2 regions of the Streptomyces sp. NBC_01450 genome follow, and region 2 is predicted to be linked to the other one. Evidence: riboswitches for the same ligand, from Rfam matches in the RefSeq annotation. Region 2 holds a riboswitch; the other holds the start of a gene.
The links. Region 2 has a riboswitch for thiamine pyrophosphate ahead of OG568_RS09545 (purine-cytosine permease family protein). Riboswitches for the same ligand answer to the same signal wherever they lie in the genome.

Region 1 (3,939 bases), 6.0 Mb from region 2:
CCCACCCTTCCGGCCGATTCCGGAGCGGGACTGCAGCCGACCTGTGACGCATCTCGTACGGGTGATCGATGGGTTCCACACGCGGTGCACAGAGACGCAAACCGAGCGGCCCCCGCCCCCGCAGCCGCCCCCTCCGCCCCCCCCGCAGCCGCCAACGACGCTCCACCCCCACAGGCGACGCACACTTTCCAGCCGACTGGAAACGGGCGGTGCGCGGGCGGGAGAAAGAACACACCGGCGCCGGATGCCTAGAAAGCAGGACGCTCAGGATCCAACCGCGCCAGCCCCTCCGCAGGGGACGACGCGGAGGCGAAGTGCCGCCGAGGAATCCGCCCCGCACGCCAGGCGAGCCGCCCGGCTTCCACCGCGTGCCTCATGCCCTCGGCCATCAGTACCGGCTCCTGCGCCCGGGTCACGGCCGACGCCAGCATGACCCCCGCGCACCCGAGCTCCATCGCGAACGCCGCATCCGACGCCGTACCGGCCCCCGCGTCCAGAATCACCGGCACACGCGCGTGCTCCACGATCAGCTGGAAGTTGTGCGGGTTGCGGATGCCGAGACCGGACCCGATGGGCGACCCGAGCGGCATGACCGCCGCGCACCCCACGTCCTCCAGCTTCCGTGCGAGCACAGGATCGTCGTTGGTGTACGGCAGCACGGTGAACCCGTCGTCGACGAGGGTCTCGGCGGCGTCCAGCAACTCGATCGGATCCGGCAGCAGGGTCCGCTCGTCGGCGATGACCTCCAGCTTGATCAGCTCCGTACCGAGCGCCTCGCGCGCGAGGCGCGCGGTCAGGACGGCCTCGCCCGCCGTGAAACACCCGGCCGTGTTCGGCAGCACCCGGATGCCCAGCTTGTCGAGCACGGACAGCACCGAGCCGTGCGCCGCGGGATCCACCCGCCGCATCGCGACCGTCGTCAGCTCCGTGCCGGACGCGACGAGCGACCGCTCCAGGACGTCGAGGCTGGGCGCACCCCCCGTACCCATGATCAGCCGGGACGAGAAGGACGTACCTCCGAGGACGAACGGATCGTCGGCCATGGTTCAGCCTCCTTGGACTGCGGTGAGGACTTCGACGCGGTCTCCCTCGGAGAGGGCCGTGCACGACCACTGCGCCCGTGGGACGACGGTCTCGTTGAGCGCGGCGGCGATGCCGGAGGGCGCGACGGTGAGGGTGGCGACGAGCGTGTCGAGGGCCGTGTCGGTGGCGACGAGCCGTCGCTCTCCGTTGACGAAGATGTTCATACGGTCTGCTCCGTGAGTGCTGTGCTGAAGCGCCCGGGGGTGAAGGGGCGGGCCTCTTCCGGGAGTTCCCCGGTGGTCAGGACGTGCGCCATGACGTCCCCCGTGACGGGTGTGAGCAGGACGCCGTTGCGGTAGTGCCCGGTGGCCAGCAGCAGCCCGTCGAGCGCGGTCGGGCCGAGTAGCGGCGCGTTGTCGGGCGACCCGGGCCGCAGGCCGGCGCGGGTCTCGGTGAGCGGCAGCTCGGTGATCCCGGGCACCAGCTCGTGCGCGTCGCGCAGCAGCTCGTACACCCCGCCCGCGGTCACCGTCGTGTCCCAGCCCAGCTCCTCGCTGGTGGCGCCCACGACGAGCTCACCGTTCTCGCGCGGCACCAGATAGACCTGGCTGCCGCGCACCACGGCCCGCACGGTCCGGCTCAGGAACGGCGCGTACCGCTTCGGCACGGTCAGCCGCAGCACCTGCCCCTTCACGGGCCGCACGGGCGGCAGTACGGCGTCGGGAACGCCCGCGAGCTCCCCGCTGTGGCTCCCGGCGGCGAGCACCACCTGCCCCGCCGCCAGCCGCTCACCACCCGTCGTGACGACCCCGGCGGCCCGGTCCCCCACGACGGTCAGGCGCTCCGCCCACGTCCGGTGGAACTCCACTCCGGCCCGCTCGCACGCCGTGACCAGGGCCTTCGCGAGCCGGCGCGGGTCGATCTGGTGGTCGCCGTCGACCCGCAGCCCGCCGCGCACGCCGGGCGCGAGCATTGGTTCCAGACGACGGCACTCCCGGCCGCTGAGCCACTCCGACTCGAGCCCCGAGCGGTGTTGCAGGGCATGCAGTTCGCGCAGGTGAGCGCGGTCGTCGGCGTCCATCGCGACGGCCAGCGTGCCGCACCGGCGGTAGCCGAGGTCCTGGCCGCTCGCCTCGGTGAGTTCCGCCACGAAGTCGGGATAGCGGCGCGCGGAGGCCAGGTTCAGGCCCAGCAGGGTCTGCTCGCCGTAGTGCAGCTCGGTGACGGCGGCGAGCATTCCGGCGGCCACCCGTGCGGCCCCGCCGCCCGGCTCGGGGTCCACGACCGTGACGGTGAACCCGCGCTGCGCGGCCCGCCAGGCGGTCACGAGACCGATGATCCCGCCGCCGATGACGAGGACGTCTGAAGCACGTGCGTCCGATGACGGCGCATCCGATGAACGTGCAGGTGTACGCGTAGGCGACATGGGCGTCCAGCCCCTCCCTTCGCCGGCATGACCCGGATCAGGTTCGTACGGTCGGAGGCCGCCAGCCTCCCTCTCAGCCCGGTACGTCCGGGCTCCCGCGAGTGCTTTACGTTGGCCACCCTAGCCCCACGCCGTATGTCTCAGTAAGGGAGCCTCCGTCCATGGCCCGTTCGCTCGACGGCCTCGTCCTCGCCCCGGTCGCCGACCAGGCCCCCGGGCAGGTCGGTACGCGCACCCGGTTCACGTACCACGAGAAGGACGGCGAGATCTGGGCCGAGTACACGGGCGGGGACGTCGTACGCGGTCACCTCGTGGGGACGCGGGAGGGCGACCGCCTCGACTTCCGGTACGTGCAGCTGAAGCACGACGGCAGCACCTCGTCGGGCCACTGCGTGTCCGTGGTCGTGGAGCTGACCGACGGACGGGTGCGCCTGGAGGAGACCTGGGCGTGGGAGTCCCAGGACGGGAGCGGGACGAGCGTTGTGGAACAGGTCACTGCGCACGTCCCCTGACTGACAGATTGTCAGTTGTCTATGGTGATCAGGTGAGCGAGCAGACGCGGGCACAGGGGCGTACGGCACGGCGGGTCGTCATCGTGGGCGCGGGCATGGCCGGCGTGCAGACGGCGGTCGCCCTGCGCGAACAGGGGTTCACCGGGGACGTGACGCTGATCGGCGCCGAGCCGCACCAGCCGTACGACCGGCCGCCGCTGTCCAAGGCGGTGCTGCTCGGCAAGGCCGAGGGCTCCGCCTTCGACATCGACTTCGAGGCACTGGGCATCGAACTCCGGCTCGGCTGCGAGGCGCTGGGTGTGCGCCCCGCGGACCATGAGCTGGACACCGAGGCGGGACCGGTGCCCTACGACGTCCTGGTCCTGGCGACCGGCGCGGAGCCGATCCAGCTGCCCGGCGCGCAGGGAGTGCCCGGCGTCCATCTGCTGCGGACCCTGGACGACGCCGAGCGGCTGCGCCCCGTGCTGGCCCAGCAGCACGACATCGTGGTCGTCGGGGCGGGCTGGATCGGTGCGGAGTTCGCGACGGCGGCGCGTGACGCCGGGTGCGTGGTGACGGTCGTCGAGGCCGCCGACCGGCCGCTGGCCGGGGCGTTGCCCGCGGAGGTGGCCGAGCCGATGACCGCCTGGTACGCGGCCAGCGGCGCCTCGCTGCGCACCCACGCGCGCGTGGAGCGCGTGGAGCCCGGCGCGGTGGTACTGGACGACGGCTCGCGGGTCCCCGCGGACGCCGTGGTCGTCGGTATCGGCGCGCGTCCCGCCACCGCCTGGCTGGCCGGCTCCGGCATCGAGCTCGGCGACCACCGGGAGGTCGTCGCCGACAACCACCTGCGCACCTCCGTGCCGGACATCTACGCGGTCGGCGACTGCGCCTCCTTCCCGTCCGGCCGCTACGAGGAGCGCCTCCTCGTCCACCACTGGGACAACGCCCTGCAGGGCCCGCGCACGGTCGCGGCGAACATCATCGGCGAGGCCCCCG
Region 2 (3,939 bases):
TTCGCCAACACCAACGACGAGCCTCCGGAGAACGCCACTGGCGGCTGGTTCTTTCCTCGCCTCGTCGGGTGGAACGGATATCCCGACGGTTTCCGGGACAAACTCATGAACGCGGATTTCGGCGAAGCCACGATCAAGATCAAGGACGGGGATTTCGAGTACGCCCTCGCCCATTCCATGCCCGCGGGAATCTCGTTCGACCCCAATGCCTGAGAGGTATGCGGCAAAGGCGCTGACGGGCGCATGCCCGGCACTGATGTCGCCCGGCTCCTTGTGAAGTCGCGAGTCAGAGGCTGTATCGGACATACCGATACAGCCTCTTGACCGTTCTCGGGGGTCGTCCCGGGCTCAGCGGTAGTACGAGGCGACGGCCGGCTGACCGGTGTAGTTGGGGCCGGCGTGCGGGTCGGCGCCGAGGTAGGCGAAGGGCAGGGTGACGGGGCGGCCGCCCCGCAGACTGAGGCGGTGATGGCGGGCCGAGTAGTGGAAGCCGGCGGCCCGCAGCGCTGTCAGGACCGGGCGGGAGGCGTCGCTTCCGTCGGGGCGCCGCAGCGTCGAGGGATCGAGATGGGCGACCAGCAGACCGGTGCCGGTGAGCCAGGAGGCGGCCCGCTCCAGCAGGGCGAGCCGGTCGCCGATGTAGTGCAGCCCGTGGACGCAGGTGATGAGGTCGTAGCGGCGGTCCGGCGACCACCGGCCGAGGTCGGCGGTGATGAGTTCGAGGCCGTCGGGCAGCGCGGTCCGCCGCAGCGGGCCGACCAGGTCCACGCCCGTGATGACGGCCCGGGGCAGTTGCCGCGCGGCCTCGCGGAGGGCGAGTCCCTCTCCGCTGCACAGGTCCAGCCACGACGGGGCGGGGCCGTGTTCGTTCAGGAACTCGGCGGGGGAGAAGCCGAGTTCGCGGGCGTAGCTGTCGCCTGCCAGGACCCGTTCGCGGTTCTTGGTGCTGTTGGCCACCACGGAATGGCCGGCCAGCTCGTCGTCCTCGATCAACCCGGGTGGAGGTGGGGCTGCTGTCGGCGAAGTACCGTCGATCATCGCCCCATTGTGCGGCAGGACCGTCGAGAGCATCCGGTGGCCGTCGGTGTTCACGCGTTCATCGACATACCAGGACCGCTTGGACGTTTCGAGTGTCGTCGAAAGATGTTCCGCCCCGGGCGTCGGGCCTGCATGGTGGGCCTGGGAGTGACCGAGTCGGGCCGCACGGTCCGGCCCGGGAACACACCCGGACTCCACCACGGGGAAGGACAGCATGACCATGAGGATGAGGACCAAGGCGTTCGCCACGGCGGGGGTCGCCGCGCTGGCCACCGGACTGCTGCTGACCGGCGCGGCCGGGGCGCAGGCCGCGGCGGCGGGACTGCCCTACGCCGTCACACCGTACGTGAACGTCAACGTCCGCTACGGGCCCTCGACCACCACCGGCATCGCCGGGCACGTCACCGCCGGGCAGCCGCGCGGCGCCTCCTGCTGGACCCACGGCGAGACCATCCGCGACAACGGTTACGTCAACGACGTCTGGGTGCGATTGGCCGAGGGCTATGTGAGCGCCGTCTACCTCAAGGGCGACCAGTACGGCGGCCTGCCGGCCTCGGCCACCTGCTGACCGACCACTCGCGGTGCCCGACCCCGACCCGGGGTCGGGCACCGTACTGCGTCCAGGAGCCGTCAGCGAGCCCCCCGCACAGCGCGCCAGTCCAGGTTCTGCCGGGCCCGGGTCACGGGCCGCCACACCGTCGACCGCTCAAGGGGCCGAAGGATCTCGCACCGGGTGGAGATCGTGTGGGGCCTCGGATCCGGAAGACGATCCGCGCGGGCTGGGTGTCGCACGAGAAGTCGAGCGGGATGTCCAGGTCGTGACCCCGGTCTGGGGCCTCACCGAGCATGGCGCCAAGCGCACCGGACGCGACCCCGTCGTCCAGCCCCGCAGCGTCGTCTACGACCCCGAGCTCACCGTGGACGGTGTGCCGGCGCTGCTGACGGCGGCCTACGAGGGCGTGGAGCCGAGCGCCGGCGCGTAGGGCGCGGGGCCGTACGGGCAGCGCGGACCCCTCCCCACTGCGGCGTACGCGTCGCCCGGGCTATCCTGACCGCCGAACCGGACACGGGGTGCCCCGCACGAGGGCTGAGATCACACCCGTCGAACCTGAACCAGTTAGGACTGGCGGAGGGATGTCTCATGTCGTTGCCGTATGCCCGTAACGCTCGCGGCGAGGTGGCCGTCGGAGGCCCGCAGGGCGTTTTCGACGGGCGGATGCCCACCGCCCCCGGGGATCTGCATGTCGAGGCGCGCGGAATCGCCCCGGTCCCGGAGGACCACCGCTACGGCGGCCCGGGCCGTCTGTTCACCGTGTGGTTCGCCCCCAACCTGACCATGACCGGCGTGTTCACCGGCACCGTCGGCATCGCGCTCGGCCTGGACTTCTCCACCGCGCTCGCCGCCGTCGTGCTGGGCACCCTCCTGGGGGCGGTACCGACCGCGTACCTCGGCACCTGGGGGAGCCGGACCGGCGCCGGACAGCTGCCGCTCGCCCGGCTCGCGTTCGGCCGGGCCGTGGTCGTCCCCGGTGCCCTGCAGTGGCTGTCGTCCATCGCCTGGGACGCGTTGATCGGCCTCTTCGGCGGGGACGCGCTGGCCCAGTTGTGCGGCTGGCCGTTCTGGCTGGGCGTGCTCGTCATGATGGCGGTGCAGGGGGCGCTCGGCGTCCTCGGCTACGAGGTGATCCACCGGCTCCAGACCGTGATGACCTTCGCCCTCGGCGCCGCGTTCGTGGCCCTGACCGTGAAGCTCCTGAGCGGCGCCCACACCGCCCCCACCGCCACCGCGCACGGCGCCGACCAGGCCGGTGCCTTCGTCCTGACCTGCACGATCGCCCTCAGCCTGGCACTGTCGTGGGCGCCGTACGCGAGCGACTTCAGCCGCTACCTGCCGCCCACGGCGTCCCGCCCGCGCATGTTCTGGTACACCCTGGCCGGCATCAGCGTGTCCTTCGTGGCCGTCCAGGCGCTGGGACTGTGGGGCGCGGCCGTCTTCACCGACCAGACCGCCCGCGGCGTCGACACCCTGCTCGGCGGCGGCGCCCTCGGCGCGTTCGGTCTGCTCGCCGTGGCGCTCGCCGCGCTGAGCAGCAACGCCATGAACGACTACAGCGGCTCCCTCGCCCTGCAGACCATGGGCGTACGGCTGCCGCGCCCGGCCGCCGCCGCGCTGGCCGCCGTCCTCGGCTTCCCGCTCGTGCTGTGGATGCACGCGGCCGACACCACGGCCCGCTTCCAGAACGTCCTGCTGTTCGTCGGCTACTGGATTCCCGGGTTCGTCGCGATCGTCGCCGTCGACTGGCGCGCCCGGGCCAGGGCCCGCGGCCGTGGCCCCGTGGACCTGGCCGTCGAGAGCGCCCGCCCGCAGCCGTGGTGGCCCGCGCTCGTGGCGTTCGCCGCCGCCTTCGCCGCGGCGGTGCCGTTCATGAGCACCAGCCTGTACGTCGGCCCGGTCGCGCATGCCCTGCACGGCGCCGACCTCGCCTACGGGGTGGCGTTCGTCGCGGCCCTGCTGGTCTACGCCCCCCTGCGCCTGCGCCGCTGACCCCGCCCCCTCTCACCCCCTTCGTACGGAGTGACACCCACCATGCTCGCGAACACGCCCACCGCCCCTCCCCGGGTCCTGACCATCGCCGGATCGGACTCCGGGGGCGGCGCCGGCATCCAGGCCGACCTGAAGACCATGCTCGCGCTGGGCGCGCACGGGATGAGCGTGCTCACCGCCGTCACCGCGCAGAACTCCCTCGGCGTACAAGGAGCCTGGGAGCTTCCCGCCGAGGCGGTGCGCGCGCAGTACCGCAGCGTCGTGGACGACATCGGTGTACAGGCCGTGAAGACCGGCATGCTCGCCTCCCCGCTGCTCGTCGAGACCGTGGCCGAACTGCTCTCGGACGTCGGCGC

Region 1: another riboswitch for thiamine pyrophosphate. It lies ahead of thiO (glycine oxidase ThiO); the one in region 2 lies ahead of OG568_RS09545 (purine-cytosine permease family protein).

What each region holds. Positions count from the first base shown of each region.
Region 1 covers NZ_CP109480.1:8,050,727-8,054,665, forward strand. The annotation lists gene OG568_RS35755 (thiazole synthase) at 249-1,043, opposite strand; gene thiS (sulfur carrier protein ThiS) at 1,047-1,247, opposite strand; gene thiO (glycine oxidase ThiO) at 1,244-2,449, opposite strand; TPP riboswitch at 2,447-2,558, opposite strand; gene OG568_RS35770 (hypothetical protein) at 2,611-2,961, shown strand; gene OG568_RS35775 (NAD(P)/FAD-dependent oxidoreductase) at 2,994-3,939, shown strand, end outside.
Region 2 covers NZ_CP109480.1:2,070,106-2,074,044, reverse strand. The annotation lists gene OG568_RS09565 (NPP1 family protein) at 1-213, shown strand, start outside; gene OG568_RS09560 (class I SAM-dependent methyltransferase) at 349-1,092, opposite strand; gene OG568_RS09555 (SH3 domain-containing protein) at 1,259-1,606, shown strand; partial or broken gene OG568_RS09550 (maleylacetate reductase) at 1,857-2,018, shown strand; TPP riboswitch at 2,096-2,190, shown strand; gene OG568_RS09545 (purine-cytosine permease family protein) at 2,180-3,583, shown strand; gene thiD (bifunctional hydroxymethylpyrimidine kinase/phosphomethylpyrimidine kinase) at 3,626-3,939, shown strand, end outside.